Regions from separate parts of the Vibrio hyugaensis genome, predicted to be linked through region 3. Evidence: predicted binding sites of a transcription regulator. Region 3 holds the regulator's gene; each other region holds the start of a gene.
The links. Region 3 encodes PurR, which represses purine synthesis genes. Its sites were predicted from a motif close to TNANGNAAACGTTTNCNTNA; they were not measured.

Region 1 (7,524 bases), 1.7 Mb from region 3:
CTTGGCAAGGGCTTGCACCACTGGCGGTACATGAAGACTACCGTCGTCAAGGTATTGCGGCTGAAATGATTAAAGAAGGTTTCGATTCTTTACGTGATTTTGGTTACCCAGTCTGTGTGGTATTAGGTGAGCCTGAATACTACGCTCGTCAAGGTTTTGAAGCCGGTGAAGAGATGGGTTTTGACTGTGCATGGGAAGTTCCACAAGGTGCATTCCGTGTCGCTGAATTAGTAGAAGGCCAGTGTGATGATCGTTCAGGTCGTATTGATTACTCACCAGAGTTTTCTGAGTTGTAGTTTGCCGTCTATCTACTCGACTTAGAGAAACAAAGCCCGCATTAAAAAGCGGGCTTTGTTGTCGATGCGCAAAGAGAAAACGTGGATTAATCTTGCTCTTGGATACGTTTTTTGCCCCAAACCTCGATTTTGGCTTTTTTGCTCATACCTGCGGCATTCAGAGTCATGTTACCCCAGCTTTTATATTCCATATCCAGACGCTTAAATTTAGCATCTTCAGAGCCTGGTAGAGTCCATGCGCGCGTCGACATGCCCTTGGTTAAGGTGCCGACCATGGTCTTGAGTTTTTTTTCACTGCCATCAGTCATGGTCACTTTCATGTTCTTGATGCTCATGGTGCCTTGAGTACACTTGATTTTAATCTTGCTGAATTTACGATTTTTGAAAAGACCATTTGGCTCAACCGTATCAGTTTCCGTTTGGAAGTTTACGGTTTTTTCAGCGATCAGCTCCCAACCATCGTTGCTATCCTTAGCAAAAGTAGTAAAGCTGGTGGTCGCGATGAGCAATGTGATTGCGAATGATTGGAAAAGCTTCATAACACCTCTGACTTTAAATGCGAAATTTTGGTAGGATTGCCTCGTTCAAATAGGTGACAAAAGATGTCAATTAACGAGAAACAATATTTACATGAAATGGGGATCAGCACATGGGAGCTGACTCACCCAGAAAGATTGGAAGGCTATCAGTCGCCATTATTGGATTTGCAAAGTTCTTGTAAACTCCTATTGGTATCGCCAATGTGTCCTGAAAACGAGACAGCTTTGATGTTTGAGCGTGTATTGAAGAGCATTCAGCTCTCGCTCGCCGATGCGCTGTATTTAGAACCGAGCCGAGTATCTTCTTTAGGCGAGCACGAGTTGGAGTGGGTATGGTTTGCTGGGTGTGAAGTAGATGCAAACGTTAATGCAAAACAACTGACCTCCCCACTACTGAAAGATATTGATGGCAACAACGAACAACGTCGCGCCTTGTGGCAGCAGATCTGTTCGTATTCGTAACGGAGCAAAAGCGTGACGATTCAAATTACGCCGATGGAAGCTAAACACTTAGATCAAGTTTGGCAAATTGAGCAGCAAGCACATTCCCACCCTTGGGCTGAATCACTGGTTCGAGATTTATCGAGTCGAGGTGCTTGTCATCATGTGATGACGGAAGATCATCAAGTATTGGGTTACTTTTATGCGCAGAATATTGTGGGTGAAGTGACCTTACTCAACATCGCGATAGCACCGCACCAACAAGGAAAAGGCCTAGGTCAGAAGCTTTTGGATGCTTTCCTTGAATACTGTGAACAAGCAAAAGCAGAGAGCGCTTGGTTGGAAGTGCGTGAAAGTAACCATCCAGCTATTCATATTTATGAACAAGCGGGCTTTAATGAAGTGGATCGTCGTTACAATTATTACCCAGCCAAAACGGGCAATGGCAAAGAAGATGCCATCATTATGAGTTACTTATTTTTGATTTAGTTTTTAGTCATTACGAATTACCTCATCAAGACTTATGCTATAAATGCGTATCTGACTTCGAGGCTTTTGAATATGTAATAATAATTTTTTGAATTTTTTACATCTCTTTGTGTGGAGCTAGTTTTCCATTGTTGGCGCTAGGGAATGTGAGCCCTAGGGAAAGGGGGGATGAACCGAGCAAATTGAGTTCATGTCTTTCCAGTTTGCTAGCATAGCGATAATAAGCGAGAATACCGCACAATATCGAATAGTAGATATGCTTGCCCATTTTGTGAGCATGAAAGTAACTTAGAAGATTAACTAATGTCAAATCCCCTTTTTTTAGGCGAAGTTTCTAAGCGTAGAACGTTCGCTATTATTTCTCACCCGGATGCGGGTAAAACCACCATTACTGAAAAAGTACTGTTATTCGGAAACGCAATCCAAAAAGCAGGTACGGTTAAAGGTCGTGGTAACGCACAACACGCAAAATCAGACTGGATGGAAATGGAAAAGGAACGTGGTATCTCGGTAACCACGTCTGTCATGCAGTTTCCTTTCAACGATTGTCTGGTTAACCTACTTGATACTCCTGGACACGAAGACTTCTCGGAAGATACATACCGCACACTTACGGCGGTTGACTCGTGCTTGATGGTTATCGATGCGGCGAAAGGTGTCGAGGATCGTACTCGTAAGTTGATGGAAGTTACTCGTCTGCGCGACACACCAATCGTAACTTTCATGAACAAACTTGACCGTGACGTTCGTGACCCAATGGAAGTATTGGATGAGGTTGAAAACGAATTGGGCATGATGTGTGCGCCAATCACGTGGCCAATTGGCTGTGGTAAAGAGTTTAAAGGCGTTTACCACATTCACCGTGACGAAACGATTCTGTACGAATCTGGCCACGGCCATGAGATCCAAGAAGTTCGCATCATCAAAGGCCTAGATAACCCTGAGCTTGACGAGAAAGTAGGTGAAAGCCTAGCCGCAAGCGTTCGTGAAGAACTTGAACTTGTTATGGGCGCTTGCCCTGAGTTTGACCAAGAAGCGTTCCTAACGGGTGAGCTAACGCCAGTTTACTTCGGTACAGCACTAGGTAACTTCGGTGTAGATCATATGCTAGAAGGTCTGACTGAATGGGCTCCAGCACCGAAGACTCGTCAAGCGGTTGAACGTGATGTTGAAGCGACAGAAGACAAGTTCTCAGGTTTTGTATTCAAAATTCAAGCAAACATGGATCCAAAACACCGCGACCGTATCGCATTTATGCGTATCGTTTCGGGTACTTACACACAAGGCATGAAGATGAACCACGTTCGTCTAGGCAAGCAAGTGAGTATCTCGGATGCGGTTACCTTCATGGCGGGTGACCGCTCTCGTGCAGAACACGCTTACGCGGGTGACATCATTGGTCTTCACAACCACGGTACGATTCAAATTGGTGATACGTTCACTCAAGGTGAAGCGTTGAAGTTCTCAGGTATTCCAAACTTCGCACCAGAACTGTTCCGTCGTATTCGTCTAAAAGATCCATTGAAACAGAAGCAGCTACTAAAAGGCTTGGTTCAGTTGTCTGAAGAAGGTGCGGTACAGGTATTCCGTCCACTACAAAACAACGATTTGATCGTTGGTGCGGTTGGTGTGCTTCAGTTTGACGTGGTTGTGGCTCGCTTGAAGTCAGAATACAACGTTGAAGCAATCTACGAAGGCGTTAACGTGGCAACGGCGCGTTGGGTTGAGTGTGGTGATGCGAAGAAACTGGATGAGTTCCAACGTAAGAACCAAACTAACCTAGCGTTGGATGGTGGCGACAACCTAACGTATATCGCACCAACCATGGTTAACTTAAACCTAGCGCGTGAGCGTTTCCCTGATATCGATTTCCGTGCGACTCGTGAGCACTAATCGAATCTAACTCGCTTTATATCGCGTACTAGATCATAAGCCGCCGTTAGCTATACACTTAGCTAACGGCGGCTTTTTATTTGGCGCAACGCGAATTCTATTAGCTAAAAAGGGTGTGTGATGAACTGGTTTAAGAAAGGACTCAAACGCTATGACGATTGGTGCAAAGAAATGGGTCTGACACCAGATCAAAAGCGCAGTTGTGTGCCGTATAAACAAGACCCAGTTCATGAAGACGAGTCTGCTAAAAAAGCAGAGCAAGAGAAAGCAAACAATGAAACTGTTTGATACCCACTGCCATTTTGACTTTGACGTCTTTCAACAGGATTTTGCTCACCAAGTCGACCTCGCTCGTAAACAAGGGGTAGAGCGTATCTTGATTCCGTCTATCGGGCCGAGTAACTGGGCTCGTATTCAAGAGCTGGCCAATCAATACTCTCACCTTTATTACGCGCTGGGTTTTCATCCCTATTTTCTACAACAAGAGTTTGAGCAGTTTGTTCCTGAGCTAGAATCGCTGCTTTCCTCACGCAACCGACAATGCGTTGCGATAGGGGAGTGTGGTTTAGACTTTGCTATCGAGGTTCCCGCCGAGCTTCAAGAGCAGGCGCTCAAATTACAGTTCGAACTGGCAAAACGATTCGAACTACCCGTTATTTTACACAGCCGAAAAGCACACAATCGTCTCATCCAAATGGTCAAAGCCGCTAAGTTGCCGAAAGGTGGTGTGTTGCATGCTTTCTCTGGCAGTTATCAGCAGGCGATGGAATGGGTTCGATTAGGTTTTCTTATCGGAGTCGGAGGGACGATTACCTACCCAAGAGCGAACAAAACACGCGACGCGATTCAAAGGTTACCACTGCAACATCTTGTACTCGAAACCGATGCTCCAGATATGCCTATACTTGGCTATCAGGGCGAACCGAATCACCCTTCAAAACTCATTTATGTCTTAAATGAGCTGTCTGCGTTGCATATAGAAAACAAGCAATCGATTGCGTCTCAGCTGTGGGAAAATAGCAATTCTGCCTTCTCTATATGTGAATAAAATCTAAAGATGGTGTTTAAAAGCGAAAACGTTTTCCTTCTTATTGTGAGATAACTCACAAACGGGAGTGAATCAATGATGAATCTTATAAGAAAGTGTGAGGGTGGCATTACTTTAATTGATTCGGGATGAGTATAATTGCCCCCGCTTTATAGCTCCATTTTGTAACACGCCAATAAATAACTTATAAGGAAGTCATAAACTATGAGCCTGTTTATGAGCCTAGTCGGTATGGTAGTGCTTCTTGCTATTGCATTTGCATTTTCTAATAACCGAAAAGCTATCAACTTTAGAACTGTGGGTGGCGCATTTGCTATCCAATTTATCCTAGGTGCATTTGTTCTTTACGTACCTTGGGGCCGTGATCTACTAAACGGTTTCTCTACTGGTGTATCTAACGTTATCAACTACGGTAACGATGGTTCATCTTTCCTATTCGGTGGTCTTGTTTCAGACAAGATGTTCGAAGTATTCGGCGGCGGCGGCTTCATCTTCGCATTCCGCGTTCTTCCTACACTGATCTTCTTCTCTGCACTGATTTCAGTTCTTTACTACATTGGCGTTATGCAGTGGGTTATCAAGATTCTTGGTGGTGCACTACAGAAAGCGCTTGGCACATCTCGTGCGGAATCAATGTCAGCAGCTGCTAACATTTTCGTAGGTCAAACAGAAGCGCCTCTAGTTGTTCGCCCGTTTGTTCCAAAAATGACTCAATCTGAGCTATTCGCGGTAATGTGTGGTGGTCTAGCGTCTGTTGCTGGTGGTGTACTAGCAGGTTACGCATCTATGGGTGTTCCACTAGAATACCTAGTAGCAGCATCATTCATGGCAGCACCAGGTGGTCTACTATTCGCTAAGATTCTTCACCCAGAGACTGACCAGCCTCACGAAGATATCGAAGAAGCAATGGACGGTGGCGACGACAAACCAGCTAACGTAATCGACGCAGCAGCGGGCGGTGCGGCTTCTGGTCTACAACTTGCGCTAAACGTAGGTGCAATGCTAATCGCATTCGTTGGTCTGATTGCTCTGGTTAACGGTATGCTAGGTGGCATCGGTGGTTGGTTCGGTATGCCTGAACTAACACTAGAACTTATCCTAGGTTACGCGTTCTCTCCACTAGCATTCCTAATCGGTGTTCCATGGGACGAAGCAGTTGTTGCTGGTTCATTCATCGGTCAGAAACTAGTAATCAACGAATTCGTTGCATACTTGAACTTCACACCTTACCTAGGTGAAGGCGCTCAAGTTGTTGCAGCAACTGGTGAAGTAATGTCTGCTAAGACAACAGCTATCATCTCATTCGCACTATGTGGCTTCGCGAACCTTTCTTCTATCGCGATTCTACTTGGTGGTCTAGGTAGTCTTGCACCAAACCGTCGTTCAGATATCGCTCGCATGGGTATTAAAGCAGTTCTTGCTGGTACGTTGTCTAACCTAATGGCAGCGACTATTGCAGGCTTCTGCCTTAGCCTTGCAGCACTATAATTAGAATCGGTTCTTAATATATAGACGCCGTTTTAAATCATGCCCTGTAGCAAGAAATTGCTGCGGGGCATTTTTCGTTTTTCAGGCCTGAAAATTTTATCGTATGTAGGTCGATGCAATTCGCTTACGCAGTCGATGGAATAGGGGCTGGGAAATTTTGAGATACAAACCGTTTGCGCTCTATTTGGTGCTACAGTTTTGCGGTGAAACTCTATAATGTAGTGATCATGAAATGGTGGTTCTGATAACCACTTAATCACAGAGTGAATATTACATGCTCGATGGGCAAATGAATTGCCCTCCAATATCAGTTCCCACAAGCGTTTTATTGTGTGATGTGATATTAAAGACACCGCAATCATAGATTGTTGTGCCATAGGCCAAACTGGTACTGTGCGGTGACAAGGATAGCAATTGGTATATGATTTTTCGCAGTATATGCCGAGTCTTCAGGGAACCAAGTCCGTTCATTAATAGACTGCTTAGCTAAAATCTCACGCTGTCTCTACTTATTGATTATAGTTAGAGAAGTGATGTGAAGCTGAGTAGTGAATTTTTTGAATATTGATCGGAGATAGAAATGAGCGATTTAAAAGCAGCAGCGCTACGTGCACTGAAACTTATGGACCTTACTACGCTAAATGATGATGACACTGATGCAAAAGTGATCTCGCTATGTCATGACGCGAAAACTGCAGTAGGCAACACAGCTGCAATCTGTATTTACCCTCGCTTTATTCCTATTGCTAAGAAGACACTTCGTGAGCAAGGTACGCCAGAAGTTCGCATTGCGACTGTAACGAACTTCCCACACGGTAACGACGATATCGACATCGCTGTTGCTGAAACAAAAGCGGCTGTTGCTTACGGTGCAGACGAAGTAGATGTAGTTTTCCCATACCGCGCTCTAATGGCGGGTAACGAGAAAGTGGGCTTCGAACTAGTTAAGCAATGTAAAGAAGCTTGTGGTGATATCCTTCTTAAAGTGATCATCGAGACAGGTGAACTAAAAGAAGAAGCGCTAATCAAGAAAGCATCTCAAATCTGTATCGAAGCAGGTGCTGACTTCATTAAAACTTCAACTGGTAAAGTGCCAGTAAACGCAACACCAGAATACGCTCGCATGATGCTTGAAGTTATTCGTGATATGGGTGTTGCAGAATCTGTTGGTTTCAAACCAGCAGGTGGTGTGCGTACTGCTGAAGATGCAGCGGCATACTTAGCAATGGCTGATGAAATCCTTGGTGACAACTGGGTTGATGCTCGTCACTACCGTTTCGGTGCATCTAGCCTGCTAACAAACCTACTAAATACATTAGAAGTATCGGAC
Region 2 (7,524 bases), 410 kb from region 3:
TAGAATAACTGTCCATGCAATAACAAGGATTCAACATGAAAAGTCGCATTGAACAGGCGCTAGCAAGCGCTCCTGAAGCACTTTCAACACATTTTGCTCCTATCGTTCTCGCTGACGATTTTGATGCCACTATTTCTGAGCAACAGTTTGATGAGCTGCTGAACGCTACCAACCTTTCAGACAAAGAGCTTCGTGTTGCTCTACTTCCTTTTGCCGCAGCGTTTTCTTACGCTCCGATTTCTGAGTTTTATGTAGGTGCGATTGTTCGCGGCCTATCAGGTCGTCTTTATTTTGGCGCGAACATGGAGTTTTTCGGTGTTCAGCTAGGTCAAACCGTTCATGCTGAGCAGTGCGCTATTAGCCACGCTTGGATGAAAGGCGAACATGGCGTAAAAGACATTACCATCAACTACAGCCCTTGTGGTCACTGCCGTCAGTTCATGAATGAACTAAGCACCGCGAAAGAACTGAAGATCCAATTACCAGAACGTGAAGAAAAGTCACTTCATCACTACCTTCCTGAAGCGTTTGGTCCAGCAGATCTAGGCATTGAGTCAGGTCTTATGGCAGAGGTGAAGCACGAGTTTGTTTGTGATGAAGACGATGCTTTAATCCAAAAAGCCGTCAATGCGATGAACATCAGCCACGCGCCATACACTAACAACTTAAGCGGTATTGCGCTTGAGATGAACAGCGGTCGCGTATTCCAAGGCGCGTATGCAGAGAATGCAGCGTTCAACCCTAGCCTTCCTCCACTTCAAGTTGCTCTGATTCAGATCTTGATGTCGGGTGAGCAGTTTGAAGACATCAAAGCAGCAGCCTTGGTTGAAAACTCACAAGGCAAGATCAGTCACCTAGCTGATACTCAATCAACGCTAGAAGCACTAAATCCTGATATTCCAGTGAGTTTTGTGAACGTTTAATTCATACGATGCTTAAGAGATAGGCTCTACTTGAAGTAGGGCCTTTTTTATTATCAAAAACCATACGCAAACGTTTGCTTCATCCGTAAAAATCAGTATGATCCTCTGCAATTTCTGTTTCATCACTTTATTTTGTAAGGGAACACTATGTTCGGTACTGCTACTAGCACTCATGCTACCCGTGTATTACTTTTGGGCTCTGGCGAGCTTGGTAAAGAAGTGGCAATTGAATGCCAACGTCTTGGTTTGGAAGTAATCGCATGCGACCGTTATGCCGATGCTCCAGCGATGCAAGTAGCGCATCGTAGCTACGTCATCGACATGCTTGATGGTCAGGCACTGGAAGAGATCATCAACAAAGAGCAACCTGCTTACGTGGTTCCTGAAATTGAAGCCATCGCGACAGATAAATTAGTCGAATTAGAAGAGAAAGGCTTGAATGTTGTTCCTACAGCGAAAGCAACTAAGTTAACAATGAACCGTGAAGGCATTCGCCGCCTTGCTGCTGAAGAGTTGGCGCTAAACACTTCCCCTTATCAGTTTGCTGATAGCTTTGAGGACTTTAAAGCGGCAGTAGAACATGTTGGTATCCCATGTGTTGTGAAGCCAGTGATGAGCTCTTCAGGTAAAGGTCAAAGCGTAATCAAAACAGAAGACGACGTGCAAGCGGCTTGGGACTATGCACAAGAAGGCGGTCGCACGGGTGCTGGTCGTGTCATTGTTGAGGGCTTTATTGATTTCGATTACGAAATTACGCTCCTGACGGTACGTGCAGTTGATGGAGTGCATTTCTGTGCCCCGATCGGACATCGCCAAGAAGATGGTGACTACCGAGAATCATGGCAACCTCAAGCAATGTCCGACAACGCCATCAAAGCGGCTGAATACACAGCAGAGAAAGTCGTTAATGCACTAGGTGGCTACGGCATCTTTGGTGTAGAGCTGTTTGTTAAAGGCGATAAGGTTATTTTTAACGAAGTTTCCCCTCGCCCACACGACACTGGCATGGTAACCATGATTTCTCAAGAAATGTCTGAATTTGCACTTCATGTTCGCGCGTTTACTGGTATGCCGATTAACAGCATCGTTCAGTATGGTCCTTCAGCATCAGCAGTCATTCTTGGGCAAGGCACCTCCACCGATATCCGCTTTGATAATATTGCAAAAGCACTGGCTCAACCACAAACACAAGTTCGCTTGTTTGGTAAGCCAGAAATCGACGGTCGCCGTCGCTTAGGTGTCGTTTTAACGCGCCGTAAAACTATTGAAGATTCGATTGAAGATGCAGTGAACAGCGCATCTAAAGTACAGATCGTTTACTGATTTCGTTAATCAGCTCGATATGTACAAAAGCGCAGCTCAATTTGGTTGCGCTTTTTCTTTCTGTGGGTTCGAAAAGCCCTTTATTCGCTCTCTATTAAGTACACTTCTTCAGAGAAGCGACTTAGACCTTTCTTCGCAATTTTCGGATGGTTTTCGTCGGCTTGGTCGACATTCAAACAAGTTACCTTATAACCCGCAAACAACTGTTCAATCTCTTCGACTGGCACGCTAAATGGAGGTCCTGACATCTCATCCTGTGGGTAGTTAAGAGTCACAAGTAAAATACGTCCGCCAGGGTTCAACAGTTGCTTAAGACGAGCTACGTATTCTTCTCGCATCTCTTGAGGCAATGCAACCAAGGCTGCACGATCATAAATGATATCGGCTTTAGAAACTGGCGCAGTAAAAAAGTCACCCGTATAAATGGACAGCTCGTCGAACTGATACAGCTCATGCATGCCGTTAATCGACGTAACGGTCGGGGTATAGAAATGCTCTGCAAAAAATGCTCTTACCGCAATTTGGCTTAGCTCAACACCTTGAACCTCGTCATGTTTCGTCGCAAGCCAAATTAGGTCTTCAGACTTACCACACAGAGGAGCCAACACGATGTCTTCACGTTTTGGGTTGGTGCGTTGCCAAAATACTGGCAATAGTGGGTTTACATCATCTAGGTGAAAACCGATTTGGTTACTCGCCCATTTGTTGTGCCAAAATTCTTGATCTCTCATTTTACTTCTACTTGTCGGCTGATAAATACAATGAGCATTAACGCTACTTTGTGGGCTAAGACTAATGATTTTTTCAAATTTGTCTATGTTGTTCATCTTTGGTTAATACAGCATTGGTAGAATAGCTATCGTTCAAGAATGAACCCTTCCTTTTTCTGGTTGTCAGAATAAAGGCAAGCGAAATGGTGATCTGGAACACGATTCTACTATTAGGTTAAAACTCAGCCTTGGAATCTTTCACAGAGCCCCCATTAACTAGGTAGTACCTGATTTGCGAATCTTAGTGACCTTTTCGTTACCCATTTTCTAAGTGCAAGCAAGTTAAGGAGAGTGAATGAGCTTATTTCTACGTACTACAGCATTGATGCTTCTAGTACTAAGCCGTGCGCCGGCGTTCGCCGCACTTCCAAATGTCACAAATAACGAACAAGATCGTTCAGCTAGTCAAAACGAAGTTTGTTCAAAATTGTTCAAGCATAGCCTTAGTGGTTTGTATGGCATTCAGTCAATCGACTCCAAACCAACTCAGCCTTATTCAGATTTCGACGTACTTTACAGCAAAGCTCACCAAGCGCAGTTCGAGCTAGAAACTATCTGTAAAAGTACTGCCCTTCTTACTGATGCTCAGCCTTACTTTGCTGGCGTTAAATCTCAGCACCGTGCCGAAGAGAAAATTGTTCACGAATTGGACGGTCAAGTAAACCGAATCACTGACCTAGCACGTGCGACCATTGTTGCTGACGATGTAGCAAGCTTGGTTTCGGTATACGAAGCGTTAGAGCGTGAAACAACGATAGTTAAAGTGAAAAACCGCTTTAAAAAACCAACCGCTTCCGGTTATCGAGACCTAAACCTCTTAGTTCGCTTGCCTAAGACCAACCTCGTTGCCGAAGTGCAACTGCATTTAAAAGCTATTGCGGATGTAAAAAACGGTCCAGAACACGACTTATATGAACAGATTCAGAAATTAGAGCGTCAAGCTCTAGTGGAGGATCGCCATTTGAATGACTTAGAAATGGCATCAATTAGAAACATGCGTACGCAATCTAAAAACTTGTATCAAGAGGCATGGCATCCATACCTAACGACACACTTAGAAGCGGCATAATTGACATAAACTGATGCACCTAATACTAAAAACCCACCGAAATTGCGGTGGTTTTTTATTTGTTCTTTAGTAAATACCGAAACGTACAGACAAAAAGACCACGACAAAGCGTGGTCTCAATCCATGTTACATGGCTTACTGGTCTGCCTTTAAGTTCTCTACGCGAGCTTTCAACTTCTGACCCGGGCGGAACGTAACGACACGTCGAGCAGTAATTGGAATATCTTCACCAGTTTTCGGGTTACGACCAGGTCGTTCGTTCTTATCACGAAGATCGAAGTTACCAAAACCTGACAGTTTTACCTGTTCGCCACTTTCCAGTGCCTTACGAATTTCTTCAAAGAACACTTCCACCGTTTCCTTGGCGTCCCGTTTACTAAATCCCAATTTATCAAACAGGTTTTCTGCAAGTTCGGCTTTTGTGAGCGCCATAAAACTTTCCTCAAAGCTATGTTAAACAATGCTACCTTATGTGTAGCGCCAGAGCAGTTTTACCCTACCAATTCAACAACATATCGGGGTTACATCAGGAAGTGTATGCCAAGCTTATGATTTTCGCCAACTTTTTTCTTTGCTAATATATCGTTCACTGGAAGAGGAAGCTACTTTACCCACCAATATTTCGAGATTTTACTTTAATTCTCTCTTTTCAAGGAAAAATATCCAGTTCAAATTACTAGTTTAAAAACAAAAAGCAACATTAATCACTATTTAACAAAAATGTCAGATACTGGTCACTTTACAAACAATTGACAAAAAACTTTCCAATTTTTCAGTGGTTTGAGTGATGAGCAATATAGATCTGACCAGTACTATTCAGGTTACCTTTAATGCAGATACTGCTGGTTTTTCCATAAAAAGAAAGCTTGAACAGTGCCAATATTCTGATGAGATAGCAATGACGACATAGAGAAACATTGGTACTGTTTGCAAATAAATAACTCCCGTTCAGAGCGCCCAATGTTTCACCAAGTCATCAGTATTCTGTTCCCTGTTTTTGCTTTAGCTTGTGCGGGTTATTTAGTCGGACGTTATATCAAACCAGATTTTCGGCCGATCAATCGCATCAACATGGATGTGTTTACTCCTGCATTGGTCTTTTCGTCTTTGGTCAGTATGCCTCTTGATATTGGGCAAGTCCCCCTACTACTGGCCGCAATTATTACTGTTATCGTTCCTGGATTACTCATGCTACCCATAGCCAAGTTAACAGGACTCTCTTTCAAAGCGTGGGCACCACCACATATGTTTAGAAATAGCGGAAACCTTGCAATTCCGTTGTTCACCTATACTTTTGGCGAGCTAGCTCTCCCTTCAGCAGTATTGTTGTTTGTGGTTTCTGCCTGTTTACATATCAGTTTGGGCGTGATGCTTCTAAGTAGTGGTAACCCATTGAAGCAAATGTTTAAAATGCCTATTTTTATCTCTGCTGCTTTAGCACTCATCATCAACCTTTCTGGATTCAACGTTTGGCCACCATTTTACGAAGCGACCGCTTTACTTGGACAAGCCGCTGTCCCTGTCATGCTGCTTTCTCTGGGCGCTCAGATGTGTAACTTAAGACTTGGTGGTTTGAAAGTAGGGTTGCTTTGTACAGTGCAGTCGTTGTTAACTGGTGCGGTCGCCTTTGCGGTAATTTATTGGCTTATCCCACTTCCAACCATGCAATTGCAAATGATGGTGCTATTTACAATGTTGCCACCAGCAGTGATGAATTATCTTTTTGCCGAACGATTGAACATAGAACCAATGACCGTCGCCTCTATGGTGCTATTTGGTAACTTCTTTAGCATTCTCACGCTACCATTACTGTTAATGTTTACGCTTTCATTAACATAAAGGCATCAAAGATCGCGGACCACACAGCGATTAACAATGTTACACTGCACCAATAACTCAATAGAATGTCAGGCTATTTCATAATCGTGCGTACCGTTATCCAAATTAGTGATTGCCACTTAAGCGATGAATCCAGCTTTAACCGCCTTCGCAAAGCCCTTAACACGGCTCAAAATGAAACAACCTGTGACACTCTCTTACTGACTGGAGACCTATGTTGCAACCCTAGGGCTAGCGACTATCAAGCTTTGCTTGCGTTCTTAAATAAACATATCCAAAACAAACACGTTTATGCCATTGCAGGCAACCATGATGACTTCATCCTAATGAAAGAAGAATTTCGTGATAGCAGCGTTGATGTTGTTGAAAAAGCGGAAATTCATGGGCGAGAAGTATTGTTTTTAGATTCGAGCGCTAAACCATTAGATGAACACCATCCTCTTGGCTCTGGCCGAGTTGATAACCGTGGAGTAGCCCGCTTTAAACGGCAGCTTCGTCATGCAACCAACCCGATTGTCGTTGTCCACCATCCCATTATTCCTGTCGGCTCAGACTGGATGAAAGCGATTTGTTTGGAGAACGATGCAAGCTTACTTGCGCTTTTGACTAAGCATCGAGTTCAAGATGTAATTTGCGGGCATGGTCATGATGCACTAACGGTGACGAAACAAGGTGTGACTCAACATATGGCCCCCGCCACCGCTTACGGCTTTGACCACAGTATTGACGAATACAACCGAAGTGAAAAGATTGGTGTGAGTAAGATTTGCTTTGAAGATGAAAGGATCAACGTGGAGACAATTTGGCTCTAGCTATTCCCTATTCCCTATTCCCTATTCCCTATTACAAAAATACAAAAAACCCTGCCAAACTGGCAGGGTTTTCATTTCTTAAGAAGATACGTTACGCGAGATTAGTCACGTAGAGACGCACCAAACTTCTCAGAAACGTGAGCAACGATAGCGTCAACCGCACCAGCGATATCTGCGTCTTCAAGCGTACGCTCTAGTGACTGTAGAGTCAGAGCTATTGCTAGGCTCTTCTTACCTTCTTCAACGCCTTTACCTACGTAAACGTCGAACAGTTTCGCATCTTTAAGGAACTCGCCACCTTGCTCTAGACAAGCGTTAACGATGTCACCAGATGCAACAGCCTCGTCCACGACTACCGCGATATCACGACGGTTTGAAGGGAATTTAGAAAGTGCTACCGCTTCTGGGATCACTTTGCTGTTGATTGCAGACCATTCGATTTCGAATACGATAGTACGACCGTTTAGACCGAACTTACGCTCAAGCTCAGGGTGAACTGTACCGATCACACCCACTTCTTTGCCATCTACGATGATTGTCGCAGATTGACCTGGGTGAAGTGCTGGGTTAGCTTTTTTGCTTTCATGTGACAGTGCAGCGAAAGAGTATGCTTTTTCGTTCGCAGATAGCTCTAGAATCGCTTCTAGATCGCCCTTAAGATCGAAGAAATCAACAGTGTTAGTTTCGATATCCCAGTGCTCTTCACCGCGAGTACCAGCGATAACACCTGCAAGCATTGGCTCTTGGCGCATACCGTTTTCTGCAGATTCACATGGGATGAAACGTAG
Region 3 (7,524 bases):
CTAGCGGCTTAATAGATTTGAGAACCGATCTAAAAAGATAGGGGAGCCATCATAGCTCCCCTATTTGATATCCACATTGCCAACAAGCACCAAACTGTCCCTCATTCTGCTCTGAACATTGCGGACATTGCCAGTCTTGGTAAGTAAGCTCTGTTTGTTGTCGATAGTCTTCAACAATCGCAGACGCTTTTAACTGCTGTTCCGGATGTAAAAGCCAAACATACGGGTCTGTATCATCGCTGAAGGGCAACTCTCCCTTCAACCCAAACATACCTTCGCCTCTTACTTCACAGTGTATCTGCTCGGTTTTGAGGAGCTCACAAACGATATGAGCTTCCGCAGGGTTTTTAGCGATGAAGATTTTCATTAAGCGTTTCCATTTTGAACTTGAGCAGGGCGGACCTTATTCATAACCCATTTAGCGATAATAGGGAACAAACCAAGCAGAGCAAATGACGCTAATACGGTTGGTGACACTATTCCCGAAAGACTGTCGATAGTGGCTAGTTGAGTGCCCGCATTTAAGTAAACGGCAGTACCAGGCAGCATGCCGATTTGGCTTGTTAAATAGAAGCGGCTGATAGACATCGGTGTTAACCCCATTAAGAGGTTGATCAAGAAAAACGGGAACACTGGGATTAACCGTAGTGAAAATAGGTAAAACGCACCGTCTTTTTCGACACCTTGGTTAATAGCATTAAGTTTATTACCAAATTTACTTTGTACCCATTCGCGTAATAGATAGCGGCTGCTCAAAAATGCAATAGTTGCGCCGATGGTGCTGGCGAAAGACACCAATAATAAACTGGTCCAAAAACCAAATAGGGCAGCGCCGAGCAGGGTAACAACGGCGGCTCCCGGAATAGAGAAGGCGGTGATTGCGATGTAAGCTAAGAAGTAAGTCGCCGCAGCAAACACAAAGTTTTGGTCAATGAACGTATTTAGTGCTGCTTGTTGTGCTTTGGCATTTTCTAAGGTGAGATATTGGCCAAAATTTACCCCTAAAAAGAGAATGGTGGCGAGCAGGATCAGTCCTAAAATTAGTTTCTTATTCATCGTAATTACTCCATTTGGCTTCTTAAATAATAAGACAGAATAAGAGAAGAAAAAATTTCAAAAAAAAACCGCAGTATGAAAACTGCGGTTTTTACTCAATGTCATGCTGATAGTGCGTGTTAAGACAGTGCGCTCATCAGTTCTTCGCGGCGAGACTGAGGGACGACGCTCCAATGGGTGCCGTTGATTGCACCTTCTAACGCCCACAACAACTCAAGGCTTACCGTAGAGGCATGCGTATCTTGGATTGCTTTGTAAGCGCTCAGGGCACCTTCTTCTTCTAATTGCTCCACAGAGTCAATGCCCGCTTTCTTCAACATACGTTCAGTTGCTAGGCGCAGATTCGGAAGGTCTTTCAATCGATTAGGCTTGGTGCTTGCTTGTTGTTTTTTTTCTTGCTTGGCAGTCTCGAGAGATTGCTTTGCAACATCAATCAAGCGATCCGTTGAATCCCATAGGTCATCAGAAATAGCATAGTATTTCGTAACCACAGGAAAACCACGTTTCTTGTAGACGTACGGTTTTAGTCCTTGAGTCTCGAAGTCAGATGAAGTTTGTTGGTCAGCTCGAATATGAAGTCGGTTATTTACAACTAGTGCAAACATCGTTTCATCGGCGAAAAGCCCGAAGCCACCAAACATTGAGCGCGACTTGATAGTACCAAGTGCCTCAAACAGCTTCATTGAGTCTTTGAGTATCGGTTTATCCATGATGTGTTATCTCGGTGTAATTAATATTACGCCACCAAAAATCAGGTCCGAGAGATTAGCAAATGCATGCAGACACAATGTCATTAAAGGGTAAACTCACTTAATGCATATTTGCCATCGGTAACCCCGCTACCTTCCATCTAATAAGATGGTTCAGGCCGGAGGCTTTGCGTCCCACCCTTTCGAATGGTTTGCCCTGTGCGTGACACTTTGAGAATACTTCGTATATTGAATTAACATCACGTTTCAAATATAAAAGTGTGATATTGGTTCAGTTAATAGTGTTTATTTGGTGTGCTTGGTTTCATATTTGGGAACGATCCCTTGTCATACAAAAGGTTGATGTAGGAAATAGGCTACGTCCAATTAAAACAGCAACTTATCTAAGCTTACGTAGATATTGACACACTGAAATGTTTGAGGAATGTTATTTTTAGGCAATAAAAAAGCGCCCACAAGAGCGCTTTATAAAATTATAGGCAGGTTTAGTTTAGTTTCTTAACTGTGTTGCGCACTACAATTTCTGGCTGCATTTCGAAAATTCGCTTCTCGTGTTCTTTGTCTTTGATGCGTTCTAGCAAAATTTCAAAGGCATTTTTACCAACACGACGCTTTGGTTGGTGAATGGTCGTTAGCGGTGGCGAGAAGTATTCCGCTAGCTCGATGTTGTCATAACCGATTACCGAGATATCGTCCGGTACTTTGATGCCATTTTGTTGCAAGCGACTCATCAAACCAAGCGCCATGGTATCGTTAAAACAGAATACCGCAGTAGGACGTTTTTCCATTGCAGTGATGTTGTCAGCAGCAAGCACGGCAGTATCACACTCAAAGTTACCTTCAAGTACCCAATCTTCATTTACTACTAAGTTTGCTTCTGCCATTGCGCGGCGGTAACCTGCAATTCGTTCTTGGCATGCGGCTTTTTCGAAGTGACCGCTCAAACAAGCAATATCAGTGTGACCATTGTCGATCAGATATTTTGTTGCGATGTAGCCACCTTCTTCAGAGTTATCAATGATCTTGTCCGCTTGAGAACTCTCTGGGCCCCAGTCCATCACTACTTTCGGGATATCAGAATGACGGTCAAGCATCTCTTTCAGCTCTTCCGTTAAGTCAGAACACATCACCAAAATACCATCTACGCGCTTTTCCGCTAGCATGCGAATGTAGTCACGTTGCTTTTCGTAGATACCGCCAGTATTACATAGGATCAGTGTATAACCTTGACGGTAACAGTAGCTTTCAACGCCGTCGATAACTTCTGAGAAGAAAAGGTTAGTCGATTGCGTTACCAACATACCGATAGTGCGAGTTGAGTTACACTTCAAGCTACGTGCAACTGCACTTGGCGCGTAATTTAGTTCATCAACCGCTTTCATTACTTTTTCTTGGGTTGCTTCAGCAACAAAACGCGTTTTGTTGATTACGTGCGAAACTGTTGTGGTAGAAACGCCGGCTAAGCGAGCAACGTCTTTTATAGTGGCCATAAATGATGTCCTGTATCGAGCTACTGAATACCGTAGTGAATACAACCTTACGCTTAGTATGTTGCGCGAATTGAACCATATCTGAAGTTTAAGGTTCAATTAATTAGGCAGCGGTTGTTCCGAAATCGGTATAAAAAGGTTTGTAGCAACATTTGTTGCTGAATCTCATGTTCCTTACTTATATAAGTGAGGAATTAGTCAGCAATCTTGTTAATAAAACACAAAAACCGCCATATTTCAGCGGTTTACATATAAGTCGTATTTAATCGTTTGCGCTCACATTTTAGACTGATGTGGGCACACTAGCAATATTTTCAGCAGGTGTTTTGCGCTATTGAGGTCACATTTTAACTGCTAAATGGAAAGGGCTTCTATGTGCTAGATTAAAAAATTAACGAATAAAATAGGGAGCCCGCTTGCGAGCTCCCTGAAATTGGCGGCAATTATTCACCAAGAAGGTAGGTGCTGTCCAGTTTACAAAATGCAATTAATAGTTGCGCAACGCTTACATAGAAACCAAATTCGTCGAATTGCTTACATTTCGCAGCAAACTGTGGCAACCAAGACATAAGATGCTTTTGGATTAAGTCGTTCTGTTTCTCGAACGCTTCTTCCATGTGTTTGTCTTGTTCTAATTCGTTAGAACGGATGATCATGTTACCTAAGAAGTCCAGTTCAACCGCTAAGTGATCAGCTGGCTCTTTAAGGTTCTCATCAACCTGAACACCAAAATCGGCCATCAGTTTTTCCATCTCTTCTGCTGGCTTGTCATTTAAAAGACCAGATTCACCGATGTACATAGATGCGTAAGGTAATGCGCCATGCTTTTCTGTTTTCAGGAAAAGCTCACAGAAATCTGCAGCAAGTTCTAATTGCGCATCTTCTCGGTCTTGTAGGCGGTTGAGTGCGTCAACAAGGGTATCAACGGCTGGCTTCAGTGATTCATTTTCACCTAAACCTGCTAAAAAGCTTCGAATTTCCACACTCTGGTAAGCTTCTAGTTCTTTCTCTGTGAGTTCTTTTGCGAACAGACTAGAAAACCACCAATAGATCTCTGCGCGTTTTTCGTTAAAAGCTTTCACTTCTTGCATTTTTTTGCTCCTGAATGATTCTCCCCTAAGTGTAAACAATTAAGATGAATAGCAGTAACTATAATTGTTATCCATTATGGGAAAATGTGCTTGTTTATGAATGGCTGTAAATAAGCTTGCTTTGAATCAATAAAATCGCAAAATCTTGCTTTTTAATGTATCTATGACTAGAAATGTTACTAGTTATGAATAGAATACGTCTTGGAAAATAAAAAAGACAGAAAGTGGTGTAAATGAGCTATCACGTATTAGTCGTAGAAGATGATGTTGTAACTCGTAGTAAGCTTGCGGGCTACTTCCAAAATGAAGGCTACAAAGTCAGTGAAGCAGAAAGCGGTGCAGAAATGCGCGAAGTGCTTCAAGGTGGTGATGTGGACCTTATCATGCTGGATATTAACCTGCCCGGTGAAGACGGTCTTATGCTTACGCGTGAATTACGCAGCCAATCAGATATCGGCATCATATTAGTGACAGGACGCACGGATAGCATTGACAAAATCGTTGGCCTAGAAATGGGTGCGGACGATTATGTGACAAAGCCTTTTGAATTAAGGGAATTATTGGTTCGCGTTAAGAACCTGTTGTGGCGCATTTCTGCGGCTCGCAATGGTTCACAAAAAATCGCGAACGACACTAATGAAGAACACATTGTACGTTTCGGTGAGTGGACGTTTGATATTCAACGTCGTGCTCTCAGCCGCAATGGTGAGCCAGTGAAACTAACCAAAGCTGAATATGAGCTTTTGGTCGCACTCTCATCGTACCCAAATCAGGTACTAAGCCGCGAACGTATTTTGAATATGATCAGCCACCGAGTGGATGCGCCAAACGATCGTACTATTGATGTATTGATTCGACGCATGCGCGCTAAGATGGAGTTTGATCCGAAGAACCCACAAATCTTTGTGACAGTTCACGGTGAAGGCTACATGTTCGCGGGTGACTAATTCATAGCGATAAAGAAAAAGGAGAGCATAGGCTCTCCTTTTTTGTGTCTGCAATTCTGCAATTTAGCGATGATGGACTTCATCTGCGATTGGTAAGCCTTCTATGGCTGCGCCACTTCAGGATCTTCAACTTCAACCATCGGTGTTTGACCTACGTTATCACGCAGTTTTTGCCATAACCCGCCAAGGTATTCATGCCAATACAGTTCAGTTTGCTCTAAGTAGCGAGCTTTTGGCGCGTACTTTTGCCAAGGTTGTTCGATATCATCAATCGCCATGAAGTTCGTTGGGGCTGGGATTGGCTTAATGCCCGCTGCGTTGAATTCATAAAGAGCACGCTTCATGTGACTGGCTGAAGTCACTAAAACAATGTCTTTTTGCTTAACAAACGCGGCAGCTTGGCGTGCTTCTTCCCAAGTATCTTTGGCATCCTCTAATAAAATAATATCGGATTTTGCGACACCTAGGGAAAGCGCTACGTTCGCCATCATACGAGCATGGCTGATTTCAGAGCCACCTGCGTAACCGGAAAGGATTAACTTCGCACCTGGGTACATACGCAAAATACGAATACCCTCAGTTAAACGCATTAAAGCGGTGCGGCTCAGTTGAGACGTTGGTGGTATTTCATCATCTACCACGTGTCCATTACCAAGAACCATAACGTAGTCCACAGTGCCAGGAACCGGCAAAAACGCTTTGTACTCGCGTTCTAGAGGCATAAGAAGCTTGGTTGAAACGGGTTGGAAGGCAACAAGGAAGATGCCAACAAAAGAGAAAAGAACAACAAAGCAGCCAGTTTTACGTTTAGTGGTAAAACTGATGAGAGCAAGACCTAACAAGCCTATCAGTAGCAATGCTGGTAATGGCATCAGCAAGGCTGACATTACTTTTTTCAGCTCAAACATACATAAATAGTCCGAAAAAACATCAATTGATAATAAAAATGAGGATAACCCTCTTTATTCCTGCTTTCCTTGTGCCAGAATAGCGGCACAATCCGTTATGATAACTCAGCAGAAGTGACAGAAGACCGCAATTTCGACGATATCGCCCACAAATTTGCAAAAAATATTTACGGCTCCGATAAAGGGGAGATCCGCCAAATCATTGTGTGGGAAGATTTTCTACAGATTCTAAGTGAATTAGACGCCGACCATCAAGCCCTCCAAGTACTTGATGCCGGAGGTGGCTTAGCACAATTGTCGCAAAAGCTTGCTAAGCTCGGACATCACGTCGCTTTATGTGATCTATCTTCGGAAATGCTGCAACTAGCGAAACAGGATATTGAAAAAAACGGTTTGCTTGAGCAGTATCGCCTGATTCATTCACCTGTCCAATCCATTGGCGAGCATATGGACGCGCAGGTGGATCTTGTCATGTTCCATGCTGTGATGGAGTGGCTCGTTGATCCAAAAAAGGCACTCGAAACGGTATTGGAGCAGGTCAAACCGGGGGGCATTGCATCGGTTATGTTCTATAACCACCACGGCTTAGTCTATAAAAATGTGGTTTGTGGCAACATTCCTCATATTTTAGACGGCATGCCTCATCGGAAAAGATTTAAACTACAGCCACAAAAAGGCCTAAAACCCGAAGAGGTCTATCAATGGATAGAAGATTCTGGTTTTAGTATTTGTGGTAAATCTGGTATTCGTTCCTTTAGTGATTACATAGGCAATATGCAATACATGGGCGATTACGAGTTTGAAGATGTGTTGGCGTTAGAAAAACAACTTTGTCGACAAGAGCCATACCTCTCATTAGGCCGCTATATCCACGTGTGGGCTAAGAAGAACGATAAACAGGAATAACGATGAGTGAGATGACTCTCAATGCTGCAGAGCAACCAATCGATGAGTTGGTTGGCTGGGTTAAGCAGCACGATTTCTCGTTGAACCTGACCACTGAGCGACTGGCGTTTTTGATTGCCATCGCCGTACTAAGTAATGAAAGGTTCGATGAAGAATTGGGTGAAGGTGAATTGCACGACGCATTTGCCATCGTCACTCGACTATTTGATGAGACGGGTGAAGCTTCGGCTTTCCGCGCGAATAATGCCATCAACGAGATGGTTAAGCAGCGTCTTATGAGCCGTTTTGTCAGTGAGATTACTGACGGAGCGAGCATTTACCGCTTGTCGCCATTAGCGATAGGAATCACCGACTACTACGTGCGTCATCGCGAGTTCTCGAAACTGCGTCTTTCTATTCAGCTATCGATGGTAGCG
Region 4 (7,524 bases), 890 kb from region 3:
GTGGAATATCATCTACTACATCATGATTCTGGGCTTCGGCGCAGGCATCAGTAAGTTATTCCCTGCTTTCTCATATATTCTTCTGCCTATCTTCTTGTTGATTCTTCTCATCCCGGATTTGGCGATTACTACCAAGCGTTGGCATGACCGTAACAAGTCGATTTACTGGTTGGCATTAAACATCCCGTTGATCATTGGTCGAGTTGCAACGCCAATGACAAATCCAGCAGCGCAAGACCCATCAACACCGCAAATGATGATTGCTTCTATTTCTCTGATTTGTGGCCTATGGATTCTGGTTGAGTGTGGTTTCTTGAAAGGCACGGTAGGTCAGAACAACTACGGTCCCGAGCCGAAGTAAGTATAGCTCGCTAGGCTTAAAATTAAGGTTCTAGGATTCTAGAGCCTTATTCCTATTCCTTAGTAAAAATCATCCCTATCTTTAAATGCCTTCAACTCAACTACATCAGCTTTTTGAGTCGGTGAAGGTTCTCCCTGTAATGCCTCTCTGAATTTCACGACTTGTTTCTGTAGCTCATTCATCAATACGACATTAGTGTGATTGGGGTTTTTACAGTTATGGATGACTCTGTCTATGTGGCTTTGTTGCGCCCATAACCTTGGCTGCATCTGCTCTGAAGCACCTTCGATCATCTCTTTTGCCATATCATGGCGGAACTGCTCAAAGGCATCGGGATCGCGTTCTGCCATTTTTACCATTTCATCGAATGAGGGTAAAACTTGCGGTTTGTGGGTGTTTGGCATGGCTATCTCCAAATCCATTGGATGTTGCTCCTAGTTACTAAAAGCTTAATCCATGTAGAAACGGAGATAGAAGGAATTACAACGTCGTCTCACTAATAAGAGTGTGAGTTCATAATAAAGTGGAGGAGAATCGAGATATTAAGCTTGAATTCGATATACGCAACGACGTTGACCGCTGATGATGTGCTCATCGCGCTTTATTTTGGTATCGCTACCCAGTAGTGACTGGAAGACGTTAAGCTCAGACTGACATAGGCTCGGACAACGTGTCGCGGCTTTGCAAATAGGGCAGTGGTTCTCTATCAGAATAAAACCGTCTTCATCTTGCTCTAACTCTGCCATGTAACCTTCTTGTTCACGTAAAGTAACAAGCGCCTTTAGCTTGCTCTCTAGAGAGTCGCACTGTTCTAGATGCTGCTGATAGTTTTGTAGAGTGAGCTTTTCACGCTCTGACGTGACTTTTTCCAACCCATCTTTACCGAAGATGTGCTCTACGGCTTCGATAAACTGAATGGTCAACTCACCATGGCGATCTGCAAACTGTTCGTGACCTTTTTGGGTCAGAGACCAATGGCGGGCCGGGCGACCCACTTTGACTTTTACATCATGAATCGACAGGATGCCGTCATCTTCCAAACCTTGTAAGTGCTGACGCGCCCCCATGGTTGTCATACCCAGTTCAGAAGAGAGTTGTTTCGCAGTGACAGAGCCATCACGCTTAACGATTTGCAAAATCCTATCTACGGTCTTCATATACCCACCATTTATACGTCAGTACATATTATGCGCGATAGGGTTAGTAAAGAAAAGTGTTGACTTAATTTTGGAGAGGGATTCGGTGAATCACAAACAAAAAGGGTTGGCACTTAGCCAACCCTTGGGAATCAATCTACGTCGAGATTAAAGAATAATCTCGCGCACTTCTGGATCTTTACGCTCTAGGTAGTGCGTAGACTTGATGCGGCGGATCGTACGGCAACGACCACGAATCAGTAGGGTTTCTGTCGTAGCGATATTACCTTGACGAGAGATACCTTCTAGTAGGTCGCCTTTCGTAATCCCCGTTGCTGAGAAGACTACGTTGTCGCTGCGTGCCATGTCTTCCATCTTCAATACAACATTCGCTTTTACGCCCATCTCTTCACAGCGTTGTAGCTCAGCTGAGCCGTAGATGCGGTTTTCTTCCGTATCGCCTTTTACTTCATGACGAGGAAGAAGGCGACCATGCATGTCACCGTCTAGCGCGCGAATAACCGCTGCCGATACCACGCCTTCTGGTGCGCCACCAATGCAGTACATCATGTCGACTTCACTGTCTGGCATACAAGTTAGGATAGATGCGGCTACATCACCATCTGGCACTGCGAATACGCGAACGCCCATGGCTTGCATCTCTGCGATCACTTCATCGTGACGAGGCTTCGCAAGAGTAATAACGACTAGCGTATCAAGAGGTTTATTCAGTGCTTTTGCTACGTTTTCTAGGTTTTCTTTAAGTGGCTTACCTAGGTCGATAACACCTTTAGCGCCAGGACCAACAACCAGCTTTTCCATATACATGTCTGGCGCTTTTAGGAAGCTGCCTTTCTCGCCCGCAGCTAAAACAGCCAGTGCGTTAGACTGACCCATTGCGGTCATGCGAGTACCTTCGATCGGATCGACAGCGATATCGACTTCGTCGCCACCAATACCCACTTGTTCACCGATGTACAGCATTGGTGCATCATCGATTTCACCCTCACCAATAACGATTTCACCACTGATGTCTGTTTTGTTCAGCAGGGTGCGCATTACTTCAACAGCAGCACCATCCGCTGCGTTTTTGTCGCCACGGCCAAGCCATTTGTAACCAGCCAAAGCGGCACCTTCAGTAACACGGGAAAATGCCATTGCTAAATCGCGTTTCATGATGTCTCCAAGTAACAAGAGGGAAGAATAATTTGCGCGGCGATTTTATCACATCGTCAGTTAAACGTTTGCCTTTTTGCTGAGCTTTTACTTTAACTAAGTTGAATTTGATCAATACTTGGGTGAGTTTATGGGGTAGTGATGGGAAAATGCATTGCTCAAAAATGCTTCTAGGATAAGAAAAGTCAGCGTTTAGTGAGATTGCGCCGATTTTTTAACCGAATGATGCAAAATATCGAATATAGTAAGTGTTTCTCATCGCTACGCTGAGTAGAATGAACCTCATAGGTAAGGTGCAAGCGAACGCTCGCCATCGTCCCACGGAATAACAATAGGTAGGCCAAGATGTCTTTTGAAGTACTAGAAAAACTAGAAGCGAAAATTCAAACTGCAGTTGACACAATCACTCTTCTTCAGATGGAAGTTGAAGAGCTGAAAGAAGACAAAGTGAAATTAGAAGCTGAAGCTAACGAAATGCGTTCTCAACGTGAAGAGCTTGAGCAAAAATCTCAGCAAGCTCAACAAGAGCACGCTCAGTGGCAAGAGCGCATTCGTGCACTACTTGGCAAGATGGACGAAGTGGAATAATCCACTTAAGTATCCAGAATCAAAAACACCCGCTTCGGCGGGTGTTTGCGTATTTGGCTAGTAGCCGCAAATGGAGTTAGGTTAGTTTAACCTTTCCTCATCTTCTTCCTCATCTTCTTCCTCTTCATCGTCATCCAACTCGAGGTCGATATTGAGCGGTTCTGGAGAAAGAATAATGCCAGTGCTATCTGCATAGATGTAATCTTCCGGTAGGAAGCTAACACCACCAAAGTTTACTGGAACATCGATTTCGCCAACGCCTTGATTAGCAGCGCCAACAGGAATAGAAGCGAGCGCTTGAATGCCAAGGTTCATGTCTTCTAGTTCATCCACTTCGCGGACACAACCGTAAACGACAATGCCTTCCCATTCATTTTCTTCTGCAAGGGTTGCGATTTCTGCATCGATTAAGGCTCTGCGTAGGGACCCACCACCGTCGATCAACAATACTCGCCCGATTCCGTCTTGTTCTAGCGTTTCGCGGATCAGTGCATTGTCTTCAAAGCACTTAACCGTCGTCACTTGCCCGGCAAACGACGCGCGGCCGCCAAAGTTACTGAACATCGGTTCAACTACATCTACCTGATCAAGATAGATATCACAGAGTGCTGAGGTATTGTATTCCATAGCGTACCTTTCTAAACAGAAACTGTTGTCTTTGAGTATATCTAGGCATTAAGTCAATGCAATGACAATCCCTTTTTAACTCATCAGAGTTTGAGCTACCACAACTGTTGCAAATAAAACGTTAGTAACCAGCGAGCACTTCACAACAACGGGCATCATCGGGGCAATTTGTGCGGGTTTATCGGTATCCCAAACCGCTTTGCCATGATTCGCTACCACGTAGATGCTTAGCAGGAAGGGAAAACTGATCCAAACCGGCTTGTCTTGAATAAGTAAATAAGCCGCAAAGGCGAGTAGGGCGCCACCGAGTAAGATGAAGTGGTATTGCTTTGCTTTACGTTGACCAAGTCGAACTGCCATCGTGCGTTTACCACATTCGCTGTCGTTCTCAATGTCACGCATGTTGTTGATGTTCAGCACTGCTACGGCTAACAAACCGCAGCCTAATGCTGGTAAGAACAATGTCGCATCCACATGACCGGTATGCAGGAAGTAGGTACCGGATACGCCAAGTAAACCAAAGAAGATGAAGACAGACAGGTCGCCCAAGCCGACGTAGCCGTAAGGCTTACTACCCATTGTGTAAGCAATCGCCGCGATAATGGCAAGAATGCCTAGGCCGATAAAAGTAATGATGCTTTCAAAAGAACTCAGTGCGTAAAACACCAAAGTAAGGCCAGCAATCGCGGTCAGAACGATATTAAAGATGATCGCCATTTTCATCTGAGCGGCAGTTACGGCGCCAGACTGCATCGCGCGCTGAGGGCCCAAGCGGTTGTCATTATCTGTACCTTGGACTGTATCGCCATAATCATTGGCAAGGTTAGATAGTATTTGCAGTAACGTAGCCGTGACGAAAGCCATGATGGCAATGGTCAGAGAAAAGTGTCCCGCTGAATAGGCGAGTACGCTACCTGTCAAAATTGATACCAGTGCAAGCGGTAATGTTTTAGGGCGCGCGGCTTCAAGCCAGATCTTTAGAGATTGTTTCATGGATATTTCGTGCTAGTAACCAATGTGCCCAGTATAAGCACAAAGCGACAGATACGCTATTGACCTAAAGCAAGTCAATTAAGAGTCAAAGGGTTACAAGTAAGGAACACAGTTTTCATATTTGAGGGAATAAAGCGGGGCTCTTTTAAAAAAGAATGGTGTAGTTTGCGCTGCTATTAGATCCTTAGTCTCGCTGGAGCTCGCTACGATGACGAACTCTTTTGATTTAGAGTTTCTTAAAGTAACCGTCATTCTGAACCGTGAGGCACGAGCGAGATTCAGAATCTATCGTCCTGTTGTGCTGTGGTTTAAGGTGAGTGGGGAAGAGTTGGAGCTTGTTGTTAATAGATCCTTAGTCTTGCCAGAGCTTACTAGGATTGCGGACTCTCTTGGTCTAGAGCTTGCTAAAGTAACCGTCATTCTGAACGAAAAAGCCCAGAAGTATAGTTCTGGGCTTTGATCTCTATACCGCGTTATTACAGAATGAAGCGGCTTAGATCTTCATCTTCAATCGTATCGCCTAGGCGGTTTTTCACGTAAGCCGCATCAATGACGAACTTCTCACCCGCTTTTTCTGTCGCGTCGTAAGAAATCTCATCCATCAAACGCTCCATCACGGTATGTAGACGACGAGCACCGATGTTCTCAGTAGTTTCGTTCACGGTCCATGCCGCTTCTGCGATTTGAGTGATACCGTCTTCAGTGAATTCTACATCGACGCTTTCTGTTTTCATTAGCGCAACGTACTGTTCAGTTAGAGATGCTTTTGGCTCGGTAAGGATACGTTTGAAATCGTTACTGGTTAGCGCTTCTAGCTCGACACGAATAGGCAGACGACCTTGCAGCTCTGGAATCAAGTCAGAAGGCTTCGCTACTTGGAATGCACCAGATGCCACAAATAGGATGTGGTCTGTTTTCACCATGCCGTGCTTAGTTGATACCGTGCTACCTTCAATTAACGGTAGTAGGTCACGCTGAACACCTTCACGAGATACGTCAGGGCCAGAGCTTTCGCCGCGCTTACAAATCTTGTCGATTTCGTCGATAAAGACGATACCGTTGTTCTCGACGTTGAAAATCGCAGACTCTTTCAGCTCTTCTTGGTTTACCAGCTTCGCTGCTTCTTCTTCTGCCAACGCTTTCATTGCGTCTTTGATTTTCAGTTTGCGTTTCTTCTTCGTGTCGCCAGCAAGGTTTTGGAACATACCTTGTAGCTGGTTGGTCATTTCTTCCATACCAGGAGGCGCCATGATCTCAACACCCATTTGCGGTGCTGCTACGTCGATGTCGATTTCTTTGTCATCTAACTGGCCTTCACGTAGTTTCTTACGGAAGATTTGGCGGGTGTTCGATGTGTCTTCTTTTTGCTCAGATTGACCCCAAGCATCACGAGCTGGTGGCAGTAGGGCATCTAGAACGCGCTCTTCTGCTTGCTCTTCAGCGCGGAATTTTACTTTTTCCATCGCTTGCTGGTGTGTCATCTTCACTGCAACATCGGTAAGATCGCGGATGATGGTTTCGACTTCTTTACCAACATAACCCACTTCGGTGAATTTGGTTGCTTCGACTTTGATGAATGGTGCATTAGCCAGTTTGGCAAGACGACGAGCAATTTCTGTTTTACCTACACCAGTAGGACCAATCATTAGGATATTTTTGGGTGTCACTTCTACACGCAAGCTTTCTTCAAGCTGCATGCGACGCCAGCGGTTACGTAGGGCAATCGCAACCGAACGTTTTGCTTTCTCTTGACCAATGATGTGGCGGTTCAGTTCATGAACGATTTCGCGAGGAGTCATTTCAGACATATTCTTTCCTTACTTCGTTACGATTACGCTTAAGCCGTTGGCTTAGGAAGCTCTACTGTAGATTCTAGTTCTTCTACAGTGTGATTATGGTTGGTGAATACACAGATGTCGCCAGCGATGTTCAGTGCTTTCTCTGCAATTTCGCGTGCGTCTAGGTCTGTGTTTTCTAATAGTGCGGTTGCTGCTGCTTGTGCGTATGCGCCGCCAGAGCCAATGGCAATCAGGTCGTTCTCTGGCTGAACTACGTCACCGTTACCTGTGATGATAAGTGAAGCCGTTTCATCCGCTACAGCTAGCAGCGCTTCTAGTTTGCGAAGTGCACGGTCGCTACGCCAGTCTTTTGCAAGTTCCACTGCTGCCTTAGTTAGGTGGCCTTGGTGCATTTGCAGTTTGCTTTCGAAGCGTTCGAATAGGGTGAAGGCATCCGCGGTACCGCCAGCAAAACCGGCAAGTACTTGGTTGTTGTATAGGCGGCGAACTTTACGCGCATTGCCTTTCATTACGGTATTGCCTAGCGACACTTGGCCATCACCCGCGATGACGACTTTATTGTTTCGACGTACAGATACAATGGTAGTCACAGTCGACCTCTTAATTATTTCTCTTTGGATTTAATTAAGTATATGGGGCAAATGAATTGGGGATTCAAGGGGAAGTTGTTTTTCGATGAGATACAGGATGTTTTGTGTTTTTGAACGAGGATGATAACAGCGGTGTTGGATGAGAGGAGTTGGGTTGCATAAATGATGATGAATTATCCGCGTCGTTTCCTAGAGTGAAGATTGAACGGGTGGGGAATCTCGATTTCAAGCCATCTTCTCTAAAGAAAAGACCA

Region 1: C1S74_RS14385 (NupC/NupG family nucleoside CNT transporter) is a predicted target of PurR. The motif match lies at 4,727-4,746, and genes of this name have one in related genera.
Region 2: ihfA (integration host factor subunit alpha) is a predicted target of PurR. The motif match lies at 4,639-4,658, and genes of this name have one in related genera.
Region 4: glpX (class II fructose-bisphosphatase) is a predicted target of PurR. The motif match lies at 2,730-2,749, and genes of this name have one in related genera.

Annotation. Positions count from the first base shown of each region.
Region 1 covers NZ_CP025794.1:2,908,385-2,915,908, forward strand. Annotated here, with positions in the region: gene C1S74_RS14355 (GNAT family N-acetyltransferase) at 1-296, shown strand, start outside; gene C1S74_RS14360 (hypothetical protein) at 383-835, opposite strand; gene C1S74_RS14365 (DNA polymerase III subunit psi) at 899-1,297, shown strand; gene rimI (ribosomal protein S18-alanine N-acetyltransferase) at 1,310-1,765, shown strand; gene prfC (peptide chain release factor 3) at 2,069-3,658, shown strand; gene C1S74_RS26425 (DUF5363 family protein) at 3,779-3,946, shown strand; gene C1S74_RS14380 (TatD family hydrolase) at 3,933-4,706, shown strand; gene C1S74_RS14385 (NupC/NupG family nucleoside CNT transporter) at 4,911-6,194, shown strand; gene deoC (deoxyribose-phosphate aldolase) at 6,775-7,524, shown strand, end outside.
Region 2 covers NZ_CP025794.1:632,050-639,573, forward strand. Annotated here, with positions in the region: gene cdd (cytidine deaminase) at 36-923, shown strand; gene purT (formate-dependent phosphoribosylglycinamide formyltransferase) at 1,071-2,246, shown strand; gene C1S74_RS03645 (thiopurine S-methyltransferase) at 2,327-2,977, opposite strand; gene C1S74_RS03650 (RelA/SpoT domain-containing protein) at 3,312-4,085, shown strand; gene ihfA (integration host factor subunit alpha) at 4,221-4,517, opposite strand; gene C1S74_RS03660 (AEC family transporter) at 5,046-5,924, shown strand; gene C1S74_RS03665 (metallophosphoesterase family protein) at 6,011-6,736, shown strand; gene pheT (phenylalanine--tRNA ligase subunit beta) at 6,838-7,524, opposite strand, start outside.
Region 3 covers NZ_CP025794.1:1,038,089-1,045,612, reverse strand. Annotated here, with positions in the region: gene C1S74_RS05425 (alpha/beta fold hydrolase) at 1-12, shown strand, start outside; gene C1S74_RS05420 (putative signal transducing protein) at 50-367, opposite strand; gene C1S74_RS05415 (TVP38/TMEM64 family protein) at 367-1,056, opposite strand; gene C1S74_RS05410 (TfoX/Sxy family DNA transformation protein) at 1,176-1,766, opposite strand; cyclic di-GMP riboswitch class I at 1,883-1,972, opposite strand; gene purR (HTH-type transcriptional repressor PurR) at 2,252-3,256, opposite strand; gene torD (molecular chaperone TorD) at 3,700-4,347, opposite strand; gene torR (two-component system response regulator TorR) at 4,581-5,294, shown strand; gene elyC (envelope biogenesis factor ElyC) at 5,396-6,202, opposite strand; gene cmoM (tRNA uridine 5-oxyacetic acid(34) methyltransferase CmoM) at 6,317-7,108, shown strand; gene mukF (chromosome partition protein MukF) at 7,111-7,524, shown strand, end outside.
Region 4 covers NZ_CP025794.1:1,931,784-1,939,307, reverse strand. Annotated here, with positions in the region: gene C1S74_RS09615 (DUF805 domain-containing protein) at 1-361, shown strand, start outside; gene C1S74_RS09610 (DUF3135 domain-containing protein) at 421-783, opposite strand; gene C1S74_RS09605 (helix-turn-helix transcriptional regulator) at 904-1,518, opposite strand; gene glpX (class II fructose-bisphosphatase) at 1,666-2,673, opposite strand; gene zapB (cell division protein ZapB) at 3,019-3,261, shown strand; gene rraA (ribonuclease E activity regulator RraA) at 3,343-3,888, opposite strand; gene C1S74_RS09580 (1,4-dihydroxy-2-naphthoate polyprenyltransferase) at 3,964-4,881, opposite strand; gene hslU (HslU--HslV peptidase ATPase subunit) at 5,358-6,689, opposite strand; gene hslV (ATP-dependent protease subunit HslV) at 6,719-7,270, opposite strand.